3 regions of the Pseudarthrobacter sp. LT1 genome follow, and region 2 is predicted to be linked to each of the others. Evidence: predicted binding sites of a transcription regulator. Region 2 holds the regulator's gene; each other region holds the start of a gene.
What was found. The regulator LexA, encoded in region 2, represses DNA repair genes until DNA is damaged. The targets are predictions, from matches to a motif close to TCGAACANNTGTTCGA.
Positions count from the first base shown of each region.

Region 1: a site for LexA is predicted at 3,648-3,663, ahead of VIK36_RS21155 (shikimate dehydrogenase). Genes of this name have one in related genera too.
Region 3: a site for LexA is predicted at 4,368-4,383, ahead of VIK36_RS21215 (shikimate dehydrogenase). Genes of this name have one in related genera too.

Region 1 is NZ_CP141830.1:4,508,877-4,515,333, reverse strand. Features, by position in the region: gene VIK36_RS21175 (3-oxoacid CoA-transferase subunit A) at 1-632, shown strand, start outside; gene VIK36_RS21170 (3-oxoacid CoA-transferase subunit B) at 634-1,320, shown strand; gene VIK36_RS21165 (IclR family transcriptional regulator domain-containing protein) at 1,356-2,168, shown strand; gene VIK36_RS21160 (MFS transporter) at 2,256-3,593, opposite strand; gene VIK36_RS21155 (shikimate dehydrogenase) at 3,729-4,568, shown strand; gene VIK36_RS21150 (IclR family transcriptional regulator domain-containing protein) at 4,664-5,443, shown strand; gene ligK (4-carboxy-4-hydroxy-2-oxoadipate aldolase/oxaloacetate decarboxylase) at 5,472-6,155, opposite strand; gene VIK36_RS21140 (amidohydrolase family protein) at 6,178-6,457, opposite strand, start outside.
Region 2 is NZ_CP141830.1:1,668,153-1,674,609, forward strand. Features, by position in the region: gene VIK36_RS07850 (class I SAM-dependent methyltransferase) at 1-120, opposite strand, end outside; gene hflX (GTPase HflX) at 558-2,135, shown strand; gene VIK36_RS07860 (ATP-dependent DNA helicase) at 2,128-4,185, shown strand; gene lexA (transcriptional repressor LexA) at 4,234-4,968, opposite strand; gene VIK36_RS07870 (LysM peptidoglycan-binding domain-containing protein) at 5,323-5,673, shown strand; gene VIK36_RS07875 (histidinol-phosphate transaminase) at 5,829-6,457, shown strand, end outside.
Region 3 is NZ_CP141830.1:4,521,554-4,528,010, reverse strand. Features, by position in the region: gene VIK36_RS21235 (AEC family transporter) at 1-627, shown strand, start outside; gene VIK36_RS21230 (ATP-dependent DNA ligase) at 680-1,768, shown strand; gene VIK36_RS21225 (MFS transporter) at 1,886-3,205, opposite strand; gene VIK36_RS21220 (IclR family transcriptional regulator) at 3,438-4,301, shown strand; gene VIK36_RS21215 (shikimate dehydrogenase) at 4,456-5,337, shown strand; gene VIK36_RS21210 (bifunctional sugar phosphate isomerase/epimerase/4-hydroxyphenylpyruvate dioxygenase family protein) at 5,337-6,457, shown strand, end outside.

The DNA of each region.
Region 1 (6,457 bases), 1.8 Mb from region 2:
CCGTGATGATCGGCGGCTTCGGCAACGCCGGCCAGCCCTTCGAACTGATCGACGCGCTGCTGGAATGCGGCGCCACCGGCCTGACCGTGGTGAACAACAACGCCGGCCAGGGCGACCAGGGCCTGGCCCTGCTGATTAAGGAGGGCCGGGTGAAGAAAATGATCTGCTCGTTCCCGCGGCAGTCCGATTCCTGGCACTTCGACGCCAAGTACAAGGCAGGCGAGATCGAGCTCGAGCTGGTGCCGCAGGGCAACCTCGCCGAACGCATCCGCGCCGCAGGGGCCGGCATTGGCGGGTTCTTCACCCCCACCGGCTACGGCACCATGCTCGCCGAGGGCAAGGAAACCCGTTTCCTGGACGGCAAGTGGCAGGTCTTCGAAACCCCGATCCACGCCGACGTCGCCCTGATCAAGGCCCTCAAGGCGGACGGCAAGGGCAACCTGGTCTACCGCAAGACCGCCCGGAACTTTGGCCCCATCATGGCAGCGGCCGCGAAGCAGACCATCGTCCAGGTGTCCGACATCGTCCCGACCGGCGGGCTGGACCCGGAGAACGTGGTCACCCCGGGAATCTACGTCAACAGCATCGTCAAAGTTGCCGGCAGCGGCAGCACAGCAGAAAAGGCGGCCTGACATGAGCGTGCAGTCCAACGAAAAGTCCCTCCAGACCTCGGCGACGCCGCTGGGCCGCGACGACCTGGCCCGGCTGGTGGCCAGGGACATCGCACCCGGGTCCTTCGTGAACCTTGGCATCGGCCAGCCCACCCTGGTGTCCAACTACCTCACTGAGGAACAGAACATCACCCTCCACACGGAGAACGGGATGCTGGGCATGGGCCCGGAAGCCAAGGGCGAGGAGATCGACGAGGACCTCATCAACGCCGGCAAGATCCCCGTCACCGAACTCCCGGGTGCGTCCTACTTCCACCACGCGGACTCGTTCGCCATCATGCGCGGCGGGCACCTGGACATCTGCGTCCTGGGCGCCTTCCAGGTCTCCGCCACCGGTGACCTCGCCAACTGGCACACCGGGGCACCCGGGGCGATTCCCGCCGTCGGGGGTGCCATGGACCTGGCCACCGGAGCCAAGGACGTCTTCGTGATGATGACGCTTTTGACCCGCGAGGGCGCCTCGAAGATCGTGGACGCCTGCACCTACCCGGTCACCGGCGTCGGCTGCGTCACCCGCGTCTACACGGACAAGGCCGTCTTCCTCATCGGCCCGGACGTCGTCACCGTCCGCGAAACCTTCGGCTGCACCCTCGAGGAACTCCAGGACCTGGTGCCCGTCCCGCTGAAGGCCACGCCCGCCGCCGGATGAGCCTGCGCCCGTCACCGCACCTAGGATTGGTAACCATGATTGACGCCGCAGGCACAGATACCCAGGCCGCCCCGCAGGCCAGCGACCAGTACGTCCAGTCGCTGGCCCGGGGCCTGGCGGTGATCCGCGCCTTCGACGCCGAGCGCCCGGTCATGACGCTCACCGAGGTGGCCTCGCGCACCAACCTGACCCGGGCCACGGCCCGCCGTTTCCTGCACACCCTGGTGGAGCTCGGCTACGTGCGGACCGACGGCAAGACTTTCGCGCTGACGGCCAAGGTCCTCCAGCTGGGATATGCCTACCTTTCGGGGCTGTCGCTGCCGCAGCTGGCGCAGCCGCACCTGGAGGAGCTGTCCCTCAAACTGGGGGAATCCACGTCCGCGGCCGTGCTGGACGGCACGGATATCGCCTACATCGCGCGGGTGACCAGCCGCCGGATCATGACCGTTGGCATAACGGTGGGTACCCGGTTCCCGGCCTATGCGACGTCGATGGGCCGGGTGCTGCTTGCCTACCTGCCGCCGGCGGACCTCAAGGCCTGCCTGGCGGCCACCGACGTCAAACCGCTCACCCCCCGCGCCCTCGGCACCGTCCCGGAGCTGCTGAAGGTCCTGGAAACCGTCCGGGCGCAGGGCTGGTGCCTGCTGGACCAGGAGCTGGAGCTTGGCCTCATGTCCGTGGCCGCCCCGGTCTATGACGGGGCCAAGGTGGTGGCGGCGGTAAACGTGTCGCTGCAGGCCCAGTCCGTGGAGGCGAAGCCGGACCCGCAGGCGTACCTGGCGTCGGTGGCGCAGGAGATCGTGGCCACGGCCAAGCTCATCTCCGCGGACCTCACTGCCCGCGGCTGACCTTACCCGGAGCTTAACTGAAGAGGACGACGGCGGGTGCTTCCCGCCGTCGTCCTCTTCAGTTTTTCCGGATGGCCGCGAAGGCCGCTACTTCACGTGGTTGCCCAGCTCCCGGAGCGGGGTCTTGGCGGTCTCGCGCGCCCACCAGGCACCTGCCACCGCGAGGATGGAGGAACCTGCCACGATCCAGGCGGCCGGTCCCCAGTTTGCCTTGTCCGCACCCACCAGGGCGGTGCCGAGCAGCGGGGTGAAGCCGGCGCACAGGATGCCGACCTGGAGTCCGATCGCCATGCCGGAGTACCGGACCTTGACGTTGAAGAGCTCGGAGAACCAGGCCGGGTAGATGGCGTTGGACATGGCATAGGTGCCGGCGGTGATCAGCGTGCTGGTCAGGAAGATCATGGGGATGTTTCCGGTGGAGATCACCCAGAAGTAGACAAAGATCATGGCCCCGGAACCGAGCACACCGCCGATGAAGATGGGACGCCGGCCAAAGCTGTCGGACCATCGGGCCATCAGTGGCTGGCTGGCGATCGCCAGGACATTGCCCAGCATGCTGACCCAGAGCATGGTGGACGCGGGGACACCCACCGAGACCGCATAGGCCAGGCCGAAGGACTGCATGAACGTGTTGGTGACGGTTTCGAAGGACATCAGCGCCACCTGGAAGAACTGCGCCGGGTGCGTCTGGAACATCTTGGCGAAGGGGAGCTTCACCAGTTCCCCGTGGTCATGCTTTTCCTCAAAGACCTCCGGCTCCTCCAGCGAGCGGCGGACCAGGTAGGCGACGATCAGGACCACCAGGGAGAGCCAGAACGGGATCCGCCAGCCCCAGGCGAGGCGGTCCGCCTCGCTCATGGCGGCCACGGGCAGGAAGGCCAGGGATGCCAGCACGATGCCGGCGGAGATGCCGCTCATGGCGAAGCTGGCGAAGTAACCGCGGCGGCCTTCGGGTGCTTCCTCCGTGGACAGTGCGGAAGCGCCTGCGGTTTCCGCTCCGGCGGACAGGCCCTGCATCAGGCGCAGCACCACCAGCAGTGCCGGGGCCCAGTAGCCGGCTGCGTTGAAGTCGGGCAGGGCGCCGATCAGGAACGTGGCACTGCCCATGAGCACCAGGGTGAGCACCAGGGTGTTCTTGCGCCCGATCTTGTCACCGAGGTGTCCGAACACTACGGCTCCGAAGGGCCGTGCGACGTAGGCGACGCCGAATGTGGCGAAGGAGGCGATGAGGGCCACCGTGGGATCGCCGGCCGGGAAGAAGATCTTCGAGAACACCAGCGACGCGGCGGTGGCGTAGATGAAGAAGTCGTAGTACTCCAGGGCGCCGCCAAGGAAGGCAGCCAGCGCGGCTTTCCGGGCGCGCTTGAGCTGGCGTTGTGCTTCAGGCGTCGACTGCGCCTGGGCTCCTGCTGCGATGTGGGTCATGGTGGGGTTCCCTTCCACGCTGAAGGTGGGGATCTGTCATTATTTGTACGCAATGCGAACAGGTGTGCGGAATGCGCCTAGAAAGAGGATACTAGGCGGTGACGCCAATCACAACGGCAAAAGGAAAGGTGCATCATGGCCGAACCACGCGGGCAGGCATCCCGGCTGGTCCTGATCGGTTCCGCCGCCTCACAGGCCATGTCCCCCGGCCTGTGGAATCCGGTTCTGCAGGAACTCGGCAGCGGGTGGACATATGAGGCCTGGGATGTGGCACCGGACGCCGATCTTGGCGCCGTCCGGCGCAGGCTCCTGGAACCGGACATCGTGGCGGCAAACGTGACCATGCCGCACAAGCACTGGGCCGCGGAAACTGCTGATGAAGCCACCGGGCCCGTCCTGCTCAGCGGTGCCTGCAACCTGCTGGTACAGCAGGGCCGCCGGTTGGCAGGGCACAACACGGACGTTACCGCCGTGGGCGTCCTGCTGGAGGGCCGGTACCAGCGGCACGCGGTGTTGCTGGGCGCCGGGGGAGCAGCCCGGGCGGCCTTGATCGCGCTCAAGGACAACCTGGGAAGAGTGTCCATTGCGGACCGCGATCCCCATGCGTCGGAGGAGTTGCTGGACCTGGCCAACGGCTTCGGCATCGAGGCGCAGGCGGTCACCTGGCAGGAGGCGCAGGACCTGGCGCCCGGGGCATCCCTGATTGTCAATGCGACACCCGTCGGGAAAAAGGCCACCGACGGTCCGGTCTGGGGCGGCGCCCGGCTGGCTCCCGATGCTGTGCTCTACGACTACGTCTACGCCGGCCACGCCACTGCCAGCGTGGAGCGGGCCATGGAGTTGGGAGTCCGGTGCATCGATGGGTGGGACCACCTTCGTGAGCAAGCCGTGGCCATGGTGCCCCTCCTTGGCCTGGGCGGCCGGGCCTGCGAGTTGCTGCGGCAAACCCTGGGAGCCCTCCGGGAAAAGCACTGAAAGGCGGACGCGCCGAACGATAAGATCGAACAGGCACCGCAGGCCGGCAGGCCGGCGCAGGTGTGCCAACCGTTCAGAGAGGAACAGCAACGTCAATGGAGGAGCAGGCAGCCTACTTCGTGAAGTCGGTTGAGAAGGCATTCGACGTCCTGCTCGCTTTCACTCCGGACCAGCCCCGGCTGACCGTGTCGCAGGTTGCAGCCCGGACGGACATGACCCGTGCCTCCGCCCGCCGCTTCCTGCTGACCCTGGCGGACCTTGGGTACATCCGCGCCGAGGGGCCGGCCTTCGAACTCACGGCCCGGTCCCTGGACGTCGGCCGTTCCTACCTTGCGGGCCTGACCTTGCCCAGGGTTGCCGAGCCCCATCTCAGGGACCTGGCTGCGGAGCTCAATGAAACAACAGCCCTGTGCGTCCTCGACGGCGGCGACGTGGTCTACGTGGCCTGCGTGCCGTCTCCGGGGCTGCTCAGCGTTTCCATCACCGTCGGCACCCGCTTCCCGGCGTGGGCAACCTCGATGGGCCGGGTCCTGCTTGCCGGGCTGCCTGGTCCACAGCTGGAGGAGTACCTCCGGTCGGTCCAGCTGCGCCGTTTTACCGACCGCTCAATCGGCAGCGTGGAGGACCTCAGGGCAGAGGTGGAAGCGGCGCGGGCCAGGGGCTGGTCCATGGTCTCCCAGGAACTCGAGGAGGGCCTGCGCGGTGTGGCCGTCCCGGTCCGCCGCGGAAACGAGGTCGTTGCTGCTGCCAACGTGTCCCTGCAGACACACCGGGCAGCGGCCCGGGACATCGAGGCAACGGTCCTGCCGCAGTTGACCGAGGCTGCGCGGCGCATTGCACTCGATTACGGCGGTCCTGCCGTCCGCGCCGTTTAGCCCTCGAAGCTCCTGGTCCACGCAGCAGTTAGTCCACGTACCGCAGCCCCGCCGCTTCAAGCGGTCCGCGCATGTTGTAGATGTCCAGGCCCAGCTCTCCTGCTGCGAAGCGCCCGCGCTTGGCTTCTTCGTTCTCTTCGCGTTTCATGGCGGCTGCCGCTACCTCGGCGGCACGGGCGGCAGGCACCACCACGACGCCGTCGACGTCGGCAATCACCACGTCCCCCGGGGTGACCAGCGCGTTGGCACAGACCACCGGGACGTTCACGGATCCGAGCGTTGCTTTCACGGTGCCTTTGGAATTGATGGCGCGGCTGAAAACGGGAAAGTCCATGGCCTGGAGTGCTGCGACGTCGCGGCAGCCACCGTCGATGACCAGGCCGGCTGCGCCCTGTGCTCGGAGTGACGTGGCCAGCAATTCGCCGAAGAAGCCGTCCTCGCATTCCGTGGTGCACCCTGCCACCACCACGTCTCCGGGCCGGAGCTGTTCGGCTGCGACATGGAGCATCCAGTTGTCGCCGGGCTGGAGCAGGACGGTGACAGCGGTACCGCACAGGGCGGCACCGGGGTAGACGGGGCGGATATAGGGACGCATGAGCCCCAGGCGGCCCATGGCCTCATGCACAGTGCTGACGCCGAACGCGGAGAGGGCCTTGACGGCGTCTTCCCCGGCGCGGGTGATATTGGTGTGGACCACGCCGAGTTCCTGCATCATTGTTCCTTCCGAAGGCATGTCACCGGCCCTGTTGCGAGAGCAGGGCGTCAAGGCGTGGATAAACGTTGCGTGCGTTGTGCTCCTGGATGGCACCGAGTTCGGCCTCGTCAAGGCCGGCGTCGTCGATGTAGCGTGCCGTGTCGTCGAAGTGGCGGCCGGTCCAGGGGTCGATGTCCCGCACCGCGCCGATCATTTCGGAGGCGAAGAGAATGTTCTGCGTCGGGATGACTTCCAGCAGCAGGTCGATTCCGGGCTGGTGGTAGACGCAGGTGTCGAAAAAGACGTTCTGCAGCAGGTGT
Region 2 (6,457 bases):
GGGGCTGAAGATGCCCGTGGAGGTCTGGAGCCGTCGTGTCTGACCGGCCAATTCCACCGTCAAAGGCTTCCGGGTAAAGGGGCCGGCAGGGGACGTGCTGAAATAGTGTGCGGACTCCATAACTGGCCAGAGTAGTTCCCCCTGCAGCGTAATGGGAAACCGGCCTGAAGGCCCTCTGCTACGCTGGAAGGCATGTTCCTGATCTTCGAGTAGCCGGTACGGGCCATGCCCGTCCCGCAGCCTGTCCTCCAGCGACAGTCCGTCCCGCAGCGACGCAGGTTTCCATGCCTTCCGCTGGGGTGCACTGGCCAGACCCTTCCGTCTGAGCCGGCCGCCGGACAATACTCGAAAGTCAGCCTGCTGCTGCACTTCCTGCCATTCTCCGGCCTTTCCAGCCCTGCCGCCGTCCTGACGCGGCATTCGAGCCCCGGCATCGCAGCCGGCGGCGAAACAACTAGGAGAACTGCATGACCGCAGGCCGTCAGCCCAGCGCGAATACTTTCCAACTTCCACCCAATCAGCACTATTCTGGAACTGCCGAATCTTCAAAGGAGACCATGACCAGCCAGCCCAATACCGGTTCCGAACCAGCCTCCCAGGACATGAGTCCGCAGGAGATCCAGGCTGTCATCGACCGGATCCTCGCCAAGGACGGACCGGCCAGAAACGTCAGCACGCCCGGTGGTGAAGGCGGCAGTGGAAAAGCGGTGCTTGGCAAGGCGCAGGCCATTTCCCGCCTTGACGAAGAACACTCAACCTACGATGGCGACCAGCAGGACCTCGAGGAACGGCGCGCGCTGCGCCGGCGGGCAGGCCTGTCCACCGAACTCGAAGACGTCACCGAGGTCGAATACCGGCAGCTGCGCCTGGAACGCGTCGTCCTCGCCGGGCTCTGGTCCGAAGGAACGCTTGCCGACGCCGAAAACTCGCTGCGTGAGCTCGCGGCCCTCGCCGAGACCGCCGGTTCGGAGGTCCTCGACGGGTTGGTGCAGCGCCGCGACAAACCAGACCCCGGGACTTTCCTGGGGTCCGGCAAGGCCCAGGAGCTGAAGGACATCGTCATGTCCACCGGCGCGGACACCGTGGTGGTGGACGCCGAACTGGCACCTTCCCAGCGCCGCGGCCTTGAAGACATCGTCAAGGTCAAGGTCATCGACCGCACGGCCCTGATCCTGGACATCTTCGCCCAGCATGCCAAGAGCCGCGAGGGCAAAGCCCAAGTGGAACTGGCACAGCTGGAATACCTGCTTCCCCGCCTGCGCGGCTGGGGCGAGTCGATGTCCCGCCAGGCTGGTGGCCAGGTGGGCGGCGCTGCTGCCGGCATGGGCTCCCGTGGCCCCGGTGAGACCAAGATCGAACTGGACCGGCGCCGGATCCGTACCCGCATGGCAAAGCTGCGGCGCGAAATTGCCGCCATGAAGCCCGCTCGGGAGACCAAACGGGCCAACCGCCGTCGTAACGAAGTGCCCTCGGTGGCAATCGCCGGGTACACCAACGCCGGCAAATCCTCGCTGCTCAACCGGCTCACGGACGCAGGTGTCCTCGTGGAAAACGCGCTGTTCGCCACGCTGGATCCCACTGTCCGCAAGGCCGAAACCGCCGACGGCCTGGGGTACACCCTGGCCGACACCGTCGGATTCGTCCGGTCGCTGCCCACACAGTTGGTGGAAGCCTTCCGTTCCACCCTCGAAGAGGTCGCCGACTCGGACCTGATCCTGCACGTGGTGGACGTTTCGCATCCCGACCCCGAAGGGCAGATCGCAGCGGTCCGGAAAGTCTTCAGCGAAGTCGATGCCCGCAAGGTGCCCGAAATCATCGTCCTGAACAAGGCCGATGCAGCCGACCCCTTCGTGGTGGAGCGGCTGAAGCAGCGCGAGCCGCGGCACGTGGTGGTCTCCGCCCGGACGGGGGAGGGCATTCCGGAGCTGCTGAAGGCCATCAGTGAGTCCATTCCCCGGCCATCCGTCAAGATGGAGCTGCTCATTCCGTACGACCGCGGGGACCTGCTCAGCAAGCTCCACGAGTCCGACGCCGAAATCCTCAGCCTGGACCACGTTGAGGCAGGCACCAGGGCTGCCGTGATGGTCCGTGAGGGCCTCGCGTCTGAACTGGAACCATTCGTCGTCAATGACTGACCCTGCTGCCGGCGAAGCTGCGCAGACGGCGGGCGAGCAGTTCGTTATTGAACTGCTCGACCGCGCCGTCGCCGGCATGGGCGGACAAAGCCGCACCGGACAACACGAAATGGCCCGCCAGGTGGCCCGGGCCATCGAAACCGGCAACCACCTGTTGGTCCAGGCAGGCACCGGCACCGGCAAATCGCTCGCCTACCTGGTACCGCTTATCGCCCATGCCCTGGAAAGCAACAAGCCGGCCCTGGTGTCCACGGCCACGCTGGCACTCCAGACCCAGATTGTGGGCAGGGACCTGCCCAGGCTCCTGAAGAACATCACGCCGGCACTGGACCGGCCGGTCAAGGTTGCCTTGGTCAAGGGGCGGTCCAACTACGTTTGCCGCCACAAGCTTGAAGGCGGTTTCCCGTCAGAGGAACCATCGGAAGGGCAGCTCTTCTCCCTGGGAGAGGACACCAGCGTTCCACATTTCGCTGCTTCGGTGGGCGGACCATCGTCGCAGCTCGGCAAGGAAGTGGTACGGCTCCGCGAATGGGCCGAAAAGACAACCACCGGCGACAGGGACGAGCTCCTGCCCGGCGTGACCGACCGCGCCTGGCGCCAGGTTTCCGTGACGTCGATGGAATGCCTGGGGGCACAGAAATGCCCGATGGCCGCCGAATGCTTCAGCGAACTCGCCCGGCAAGACGCAGCCGAGGCCGATGTGGTGGTCACCAACCACGCCATGCTGGCCGTCAGCGCGTTCGAGGGACTTGCCGTCCTGCCCGAATACGACGTCGTGGTGGTGGACGAAGCGCACGAACTGCAGGACCGGGTCACTGGCGCCGTGTCCGGACAGTTGTCCGTGGCTATGGTCCACGCTGCCGCTTCGGGTGCCCGGAAACATACCGCCATCACCGTTGACGCCCTGAACGCCGCAGCTGCCAACCTGGAACTGGCCCTTGCCGGCGCACCGAACGGTCTGCTTCCCAACGGGCTGAACGATGACCAGCTCGACTGCGTGGACCAGTTGCGTGAAGCGTGCCGGGCCGCGTTGTCCGATTCCAAAGGGGACAGCAACACCACAGCCGACGGCGGGCGGCAGCTGGCGCGTTCCCGGCTGATGCTCATCCTGGAACTCTGCGAAAGGCTCATTGCTGCACGCGAGAACCGCGAAGTGGTGTGGTTCTCCCGCGCCAGCACCTTCGATCCCGGCCAGGGATACTCACAGCCCGATGACAGTGCGCCGGTGCTGATCAACATAGCCCCACTGTCCGTCGCCGGCAGGCTGCGGGAGGGACTCTTCGCACACCACACCGTCGTGCTGACCTCTGCCACCCTGGCCATCGGCTCCGCCTTTGAACCGGCGGCCGGGGGACTGGGCCTGGTAGGCGACGGGGCCCCCAGCTGGACGGGCGTGGATGTTGGCTCGCCCTTCGACTATCCCAAGCAGGGCATCCTCTACGTCGCCGGCCACCTGCCCAAGCCCGGCCGCGGCGTGTCACAGGAAGCGCTGTCAGAACTCGAAGCACTCATCAAGGCATCAGGCGGGGGCGCCCTGTGCCTGTTCTCCTCGCGGCGGGCCGCAGAAGAGGCCGCCGACGCCCTCCGGCCAAAGCTCAATATGACTGTTCTCTGCCAGGGCGAGTCGACCATGACCGCCTTGGTCAAGCAATTCGCCGACGAACCGGACACCTGCCTCTTCGGCACTATGTCCCTGTGGCAGGGCGTCGACGTTCCCGGAGGATCCTGCCGGCTGGTGGTAATAGACCGCATACCCTTCCCACGGCCGGACGATCCCCTGGTGACGGCGCGTTCGCGTGCCGTGGCGCAGGCAGGGGGAAACGGCTTCATGTCCGTTTCCGCCACCCACGCAGCCATCCGGCTCGCCCAGGGTGCCGGGCGCCTGATCAGGTCTACCGGGGACAAAGGCGTGGTGGCCGTCCTGGACTCACGGCTGGCCACCGAACGCTATGCAGGATTCCTGCGCGGTGCGCTGCCCCCGTTCTGGGCCACCACCGACCGCGCCAAGGCGCTGGCCGCGCTCAACCGGCTTGGTGCCGACGCTTCCTGACGGACTGCCGGACAACGCCTGCGCGGATGCCGCGCAGGCGTGCGCAGGCTAGAGGGAACGCAGGACCGAGACGACCTTGCCCATGATGGTGGCGTGGTCGCCCAGGATAGGTTCGTACTGCGTGTTCTGGGGGAGCAGCCACGTGTGGCCGTCGCGCTGGCGGAACGTCTTCACGGTCGCCTCGTCGTCCAGCAGGGCAGCAACAATGTCCCCATTGGCCGCGTCAGCCTGGCGCCTCACCACCACCCAGTCACCATCGCAAATGGCGGCGTCCACCATGGAGTCGCCAGCCACTTTGAGCATGAAAAGTTCGCCCTGGCCCACCAGCTGGCGGGGCAGCGGCATGACATCCTCCACGAGCTGTTCGGCGAGGATGGGCCCGCCGGCGGCAATCCGGCCCACCAAAGGAACCATGGCCGTATCCAGTGCGGTAGGCAGTTCGGTGACCGTGGCGCCCCCGCCCGCAGCCTGCGGCGCAGGAGACGCACCGGCGCCTTTGCCCCCGCCGTCCAGCGTGAGCGGCATCAGCACTTCCATGGCGCGCGGCCGCTTGGGGTCGCGGCGCAGGTAACCCAGCTTCTCCAACTGGGAAAGCTGGTGGGTCACGCTGGACAGGCTCGCAAGGCCGACGGTATCGCCGATCTCGCGCATGGAGGGCGGATACCCGTTCTCATTGACCGAGCGCTGGATGGTCTCGAGGATCTTTTTCTGCCGAGGGGTCAGGCCCTTGGCTGTCCTCTTGGATTGCGGGGCGGTCCTGCCCCCGGCGGCTGCTGCTGCCATATTCGCCAATGCCTTTCGCTTGCCGCCGGATCTTCCGTGTGCCGCTGTTCCACAGTGCCGCCGGAAGGACTCCCACTGTCATTGTCAGACCCTGCTGTTCAACTTCAGTGGTGGTTGTTCTGTGGTTTCAAAACTAGGCCAGCCACATTGCTTTTTCAAACATTTGTTCTAGCGAGTCTCGACATTGTTCGTTGATAGGTGCTAAAACTTAACAAGCAAAGTTCGAACATGTGTTCTAACCAGCAGGTGCGCCATTCGAATACGCGGCCGGGAGAAGTCCCGGCGCGATATGAACGGCAAGGCAGCAGCGGGCGGACACCCGGGCAGCACGGCAAGTCCAGGAGGGCTTAGTTCATGTCAGCTTTATCTCTTCACCAGGTTTCACCTTCGTCCGCGCCCCTGCGGCTGACCCGCCGGGGGAGGATTGTCCTGATCGGAGTTCCGCTCGTGCTCCTGGCTGTACTCCTGCTGTCGCTTTCGGGCCTCTTCCACTCCCCGGCCAAGGCGTCGGACTCGGCCGCCGACCTTGCGGTGACGCCCACCGTCACGGTGACCGTGCAGTCCGGCCAGTCGCTGTGGGCCATTGCGGGCGCCGTCGCTCCGGACCGGGACGCCCGGGACGTCGTGGCGGACATCGTCCAGCTCAACAACCTTGCCGCGGGCACCGTTCTTCCGGGCCAGCAGCTCTTCGTCCCCACCCACTGATTGTCCGCAGCCGCCGGATCTGCCGCCTCCGCCGGCTGCCAGGGCCCGCTGCCTGCGCTGGCGCCTCACGTGAAGCGGGCGGCCGCGGGACATGCCGAGGGCGAACAGGAACCGTCACATTTTCCGGTCGTTGCCGCGGCAACTAAACTGTTCAGGTGAACGACCAGCTAGAACGTCTGAACCGGCTTCCCCTCCGCAGCAACCTCCGCGGCCTGACCCCATACGGGGCGCCCCAACTGGACGTCCCCATCCTGCTGAACGTCAATGAAAACACCCATGGTGTTCCCGCGGACGTGCGCGCCGCCATCAGTGCCGCTGTGACGGAGGCCGCTGCGGGCCTGAACCGTTATCCGGACCGTGAGTTCACCGCGCTCCGGAAGGCCCTGGCCGAATACCTCGGGCATGGGCTCGATGAAACCAACCTGTGGGCCGCCAATGGTTCCAATGAAGTCCTCCAGCAGATCCTCCAGGCCTTTGGCGGTCCGGGCCGCACCGCACTCGGTTTCCCGCCCACGTACTCCATGTACCCCCTGCTGGCCAGCGGAACAGACACGCAGTACATCACCGGGGAACGCGCGGAGGGCTATGACCTCAGCGCGGAGTCGGCCGCCCGCCAGGTCAAGGAACTGCAGCCGAACATCGTGTTCCTCTGCTCGCCCAACAACCCCACCGGGACAGGACTTGGGCTGGACGTCGTGGAGGCCGTCTATGACGCCGGTGCAGACAGCCAGGCCATCGTCATCGTCGATGAGGCGTACCACGAGTTCGCGCATGACGGAACTCC
Region 3 (6,457 bases), 1.8 Mb from region 2:
GCCGGCTCCTACGTTAATGCCAACAACATCGGCATCCCCATCACCCTCTATGCCCTGGGTGACGCCACTCCCGTGGCCCCGGTCCTGCTGGTCCAGCTGCTCCTGTTCGCCCCGCTGGTCCTGACGCTTCTTGACCTCAGCGAAGCCGGCCGGTTCTCGCCCCGGCTGATGCTCACCCAGCCCTTCCGCAACCCCATGATCATCGCCTCGCTCCTGGGCGTGGTCTTGGCCGCGTTCCACGTGCAGCTGCCGGCCCCGGTGATGGCACCGCTCACCCTCCTGGGCGGTGCGGCCGTCCCGGTGGTGCTGCTGGCGTTCGGCATGTCACTGCACGGCACCAAAATGCTCCGAAGCGGCGGCCACACGGCCGAAATCCTTACTGCCACGGCCCTGAAGTCCACCGTGATGCCGGCGGTGGCCTTCGTCGTCGGGCGCTTCCTCTTCAACCTGGACCACCACATGCTCCTGGGCGTGGTGCTCATGGCGGCGCTGCCCTCGGCCCAGAACGTGTTCCTGTTCGCCAGCAAATACGGGCGCGGCGTGGCCGTGGCGCGGGAAACCATCCTGCTCTCCACGGCCGCCGCTGCGCCGGTGCTGGTGCTGATCGTTTGGCTGCTGGCGGCCTGAAGCGGGCGCGCCGCCCTACCGCCCGGGCCACGGGCCGGGCAAGAATGGGCACATGGAACTTCCCGTGATGCCGCCCGTCCCGCCCATGCTCGCCAAGGCCGTCAGCGGCCTCGACGGCATTCCCGGCAGCGGGGACCTCAGCTACGAACCCAAGTGGGACGGCTTCCGGTCCATCATTTTCCGTGACGGTGATGACCTGGAGATCGGCAGCCGCAACGAAAAGCCCATGACCCGGTACTTCCCGGAGCTCGTGGCGGCGCTCAAGGAGAACCTGCCGCCGCGCTGCGTGGTGGACGGCGAGATCATCCTGGTGGGGGCGTCCGGGGACAGGCTCGATTTCGACACCCTGCAGCAGCGCATCCATCCTGCTGCCAGCCGCGTGAAGCTGCTGGCGGAGCAAACCCCGGCAAGCTTTGTGGCTTTTGACCTCCTGGCCCTCGGCGATGAGGACTACACCGGCAGGCCCTTTGCGGAGCGGCGCGCTGCGCTGGAGAAGGCGCTCGCCGCGAGCAAGGCACCAGTGCACCTCACCGCCGCCACCACGGACAAGGACACGGCCGGGCACTGGTTCGAGCAGTTCGAGGGGGCCGGGCTGGACGGCATCGTGGCCAAGCGGCTGGACGGCCGGTACGAACCCGACAAGCGGGTGATGTTCAAGGTCAAGCACGAGCGCACCGCGGACTGCGTGGTGGCCGGCTACCGCCTGCACAAGAGCGGGCCGGATGCCATCGGCTCACTGCTGCTGGGCCTGTACAAGGACGACGGCGGCCTGGCCAGCGTGGGCGTGATCGGCGCCTTCCCGATGAAGCGGCGGCAGGAGCTGTTCCAGGAACTCCAACCACTGGTGACCGAGTTCGACAACCACCCCTGGGCCTGGGCCAAGCAGGAAGAAGGCGAACGGACCCCGCGGAACGCGGAGGGCAGCCGCTGGAGCGCCGGCAAAGACCTGTCCTTCGTTCCGCTCCGGCCCGAACTGGTGGTGGAGGTCCGCTACGACCACATGGAGGGCGACCGGTTCCGCCACACGGCCCAGTTCAACCGCTGGCGGCCGGACCGGGACCCGGAATCCTGCACCTACGCGCAGCTGGAGGAGCCGGTGAACTTCGATCTCGCCTCGGTGCTGGAGACCGGCCGGGGGTAGCGGCGGGCTCTCGGTCGTCACAAACTGGCCCGGTTTTAACAGGGGAGAGCCCGTCATTTGGGGGAATGGCGGGCTCTCCGGCCTGAAAACCGGGCCAGTCTGTACGCGGCGGACGGCCTACTTCAGGCCGAGCTGCTTGGTGGGGGTCCGGAAGGATTCCTTGGCGGTCAGGGCTGAAACAGCGGCCACGGCGCAGATGATGGCAGTGAAGATGCTGATCTGCACCCAGCCGCCGGGTTTGATGCCGCCCATGGCCGCGACGATGGCCGGCGCGAACCCTGCCATCAGGAAGCCCAGCTGGGTTCCGATGGCCAGGCCGGAGAAGCGGACCTTGGTGCTGAACATTTCGGCGTAGAAGGAAGGCCAGACGGCGTTGGCCGCCGCGTAGCCGCATGAGAAGTAGCCGATCGCGGCCAGGAACATCAGCGGGACGCTGTGGGACTCCAGGCTCAGCAGGAAAACGGGGGTGAGGACCGCGCTGGCCAGGGCGCCGTAGATGAAGACGGGCTTGCGGCCGATCTTGTCCGCCAGCATTCCGAAGAGCGGCTGGGTGCCCAGGGCCACGATGTTGGCGGCAACCACCAGCCACAGGGTGGTGGTGCCGTCCACGCCGGCCACGGTCTTGGCGTAGCTGATGGCCAGGGTGCCGAACACAGTGGAGACGGCGGCGATGAAGGCGCAGCAGATCACGCGGAGGACGTCGCGCCAGTGGCCCTTGAGGAGGTCGGCCACGGGCAGCTTGGCGATCTGCGCGTTCTTCCGGGCTTCCTCGAAGGCGGGCGGCTCGTGCAGGGTGCGGCGGATAAGGAACGCCACCACAACCACCGCGGCGCTCAGCCAGAACGGGATGCGCCAGCCAATGCCGAACTTGATCTCGTCCGGCAGGGCCAGGACAGGGATGAACACCAGGGCCGCGAGGATCTGGCCGCCCTGGGTGCCGGTGAGGGTCCAGGAGGTGAAGAAGGAACGGCGGTTGTCCGGGGCGTGCTCCAGGGTCATGGAGGAGGCGCCGGCCTGCTCGCCTGCAGCGGAGAGGCCCTGGCACAGGCGGGCCAGCACCAGCAGCGCCGGAGCCCACCAGCCGACCGTACGGAAGTCGGGCAGGCAGCCGATGACGAAGGTGGAAGCACCCATGAGCACCAGGGTGAACATCAGCACTTTCTGGCGGCCCACCCGGTCGCCGAAGTGGCCCAGGATGACGGCGCCGATGGGCCGTGCCACGTACGCGAACCCGAAGGTGGCGAAGGACATGATGGCGGCGTTGGCATCGGCGCTGGGGAAGAAGACCGTGGGGAAGATCAGCGCTGCGGCCGAGCCAAAGATGAAGAAGTCATAGTATTCGACGGCGCTGCCCAGGAAGCTGGCGAGGGCGGCCTTCCTGGGTGTTCCGGCGGAGGTGAGGGCACCCGCCCCTGCGGACGGAAGTGTCTTGCTCATGGTGTTCCTTTGGTGTGACGACATTGTCGCGGATGGATCTGGGGGTCGCAGCCGCCGAGGCCTTGGTGCGGGCGGGGGATGCGGCTGGAGTCCGGTGGAAAGACCCGGCAGTTGTAGCCACATGGTGGGAGCTACTTTTGCGATACAGAAACTATGACTGTGAGGGCAGTCACCTGTCAAGAAAATAATCACCATCTAGAAATAGCTCTCACATTGTGGCAACATCGAACCCATGAGTGTGAACCAAACCACAGCGGCCAATGAAGCACCCGCTGCCGCCGCCCGCGCCGGAGAGCCCGTGAATGCCATGCCGCCGGAAGGCAAAGTGGGTGCCCGTCCCGCCGACCGCACGGACATGGTGGGCAAGGCCCTGGGGCTGCTGGTCCTCCTGGGTGATGAACCCCGCGGTGCAAGTGCCGCGGAGATTTCCCGCCGCGCCGAACTTCCCTTCAGCACCACCTACCGCCTGCTGGGCTCCCTGACCCGCGACGGCTTTGTCGACTACGAGCCGGACGGCCGCCGCTACCACCTGGGCCTGCGGATCTTCCAGCTGGGACAGCGCGTCTCCAACCACCACGGCTTCGCGGGCACGGCCATGCCCATCCTCCGCCGGGTCACCGAACAGACCGGCGAGGCCACCATCCTCAGCGTCCGCGACGGCCTGCACCACCTGACCGTCAGCAAGGTGGACGGGCCGCAGACCTTCCGGGTGACCAGCGACCCCGGCCACCTGGGCTCGCTCTCCACCACCGCCGTGGGCAAGGCCCTGGTGGCATTTGCCGAGGATGCAGAACGCGAAAAGCTGCTGGCCGAGGTCCCGCTTGAAGCGCTCACTGACACATCCATAACGGACCGCGGCGCCTTCCGGGCGGAGATCGAGAAGGTCCGCCGGCAGGGATATGCCGTCATGGATGAGGAGAATGAGGCGGGGATGCGCGCCGTGGCCGTGCCGCTGCTCAATGACCAGGGGCATGCCTTCGCCTCGCTGGCCACCGCCGTGCCGGTGTTCCGGCTGGACCTTGAGGGGCTCGTGGCGCACGTTCCCCTGCTGCAGGAAGCCGCCGCCGAACTGGCCGCCAGGCTGCCCCAGCGATAGCACCAGGAGGCCTCGCGGCTTCCCCGGAGACTTATTCTGTTCGCATCTAGAACAACAGTGCGATAAGTGAACATTTGTTGTACCGTAATCCCTATCACCCGCAGCGCGGCCGAGTTCCGCTACTGCCCGGTGTCGTACCAAAGGAGCTGCACGCATGAGCAATCGAACTGAGTCCTACCTGGTAGGGCTGGTTGGTGATGGCGTTACGCCATCGCTCACGCCGCCCATGCACGAACGGGAAGGTGACGTGCAGGGCCTGCGCTACCTGTACCGGCCCATCGACCTGCTGGAACTGGGGCTGACCGGGGAATCGGTGGGCGCCATCCTGCACAGCGCCCGCACCCTGGGCTTCAACGGCCTGAACATCACCCATCCCTGCAAGCAGCTGGTCCTGCAGCACCTGGATGAGGTCAGCCCGGACGCGCGCCGGCTCGGTGCCGTAAACACCGTGGTCATCCGGGACGGCCGCTTCATCGGCCACAACACCGACTTCTCCGGCTTCGCCGCCGCCCTCGCCTCCGGCCTCCCCGGCGCCCGGCTGGACCGTGTAGTGCAGCTCGGCGCGGGCGGGGCCGGGTCCGCCGTCGCCTACGCCCTGCTCAGCGCAGGCGTAAAAACGCTGGACCTGGTGGACATGGACCCCCAACGGGCGGCGGCACGGGCTGCCGAGCTGCAGGGCTTTTTCCCGGACAGCACCGTCACGGCCCGCCCGACGGCGGAGCTGCCGCAGCTGATGCCGCTGGCCGACGGCCTGGTGCACTGCACACCCGTTGGCATGGCAGCCCACCCCGGCGTCCCGCTGGACCTGGACCTGCTCGAGCCCCGGCACTGGGTGACGGACATCGTCTACCGGCCGATCGACACCGAACTGGTCCGCGGCGCCCGCGCCAAGGGCTGCGAGGTCCTGGACGGCGGCCGGATGGCAGTGGGCCAGGCCGCCGACGCGTTCCGGATCTTCACCGGCCTGGACGCGGACCCGGAGCGCATGCGCTCGCACTTCCTGGAACTTGTGGCCGCCGAGGAGGTGGCCGCCTGATGCGCACCGGAATCGCCACCGTCTGCCTCTCCGGCACCCTGAAGGAAAAGATGCAGGCCTGCGCCATCGCCGGCTTCGACGGCATCGAGATCTTCGAGCAGGACCTGGTTACCTCACCGCTCAGCCCCGAAGATGTGCGGAAGATGGCAGCGGACCTGGGGCTCGGCCTGGACCTCTACCAGCCCTTCCGCGACTTCGACGGCGTCACCCCGGACCTGCTGAAGGCCAACCTCCGGCGCGCCGAGGCCAAGTTCAAGCTCATGGCACGCCTGGGCATGGACACCATCCTGGTGTGCTCCAATGTTGCCACCGCCACCATTGACGACGATGCCGTCCGCGCGGAACAACTTGCACAGCTCGCAAACCTGGCCGGGGACCACGGCGTCAAGGTGGCCTATGAGGCCCTGGCCTGGGGCAAGTACGTCAACGACTACGAGCACGCCTACCGCCTGGTGGAGATGGTGGACCACCCCAACCTGGGAACCTGCCTGGACTCCTTCCACATCCTGTCCCGCGACTGGGACACCGCGCCGATCGAGGACATCAACCCGGACAAGATCTTCTTCGTCCAGGTGGCGGACGCCCCCAAGCTCTCAATGGACGTCCTGTCCTGGAGCCGCCATTACCGGGTGTTCCCGGGCGAGGGGCAGTTCGAGCTGGCCAAATTCATGGGCCACGTGGTCCGCGCCGGCTACACCGGACCCGTCTCGCTGGAGGTCTTCAACGACGTCTTCCGCCAGTCGGACGTCGAGCGCACCGCGGTGGATGCCATGCGGTCCCTGATCTGGCTGGAGGAGCAAAGCGCCAAATGGCTCGCCGGCACCGAAGCCGCGCCCGGCAACGCAGGCGCGCTCCGCCGTCGTTATCCCATGGAACTTGCCACGCTGCCCAAAGTGAACGAACCCGCCGGCTTCAACTTTGCCGAGGTCAAGGCGGACGACACCGCCCAGCTGGAGAAGCTCCTGGGCCAGCTCGGGTTCCAGTTCGAGGGCCGGCACCGCACCAAGGACGTCCAGCTGTGGACCATGGGCCAGGCCCGGGTCATCATCAACGAGCAGGCCGCACGGCACGCCGAACCGGCAATTGCCGCACTGGGGTTCGACGTCGATTCCCCCGTGAT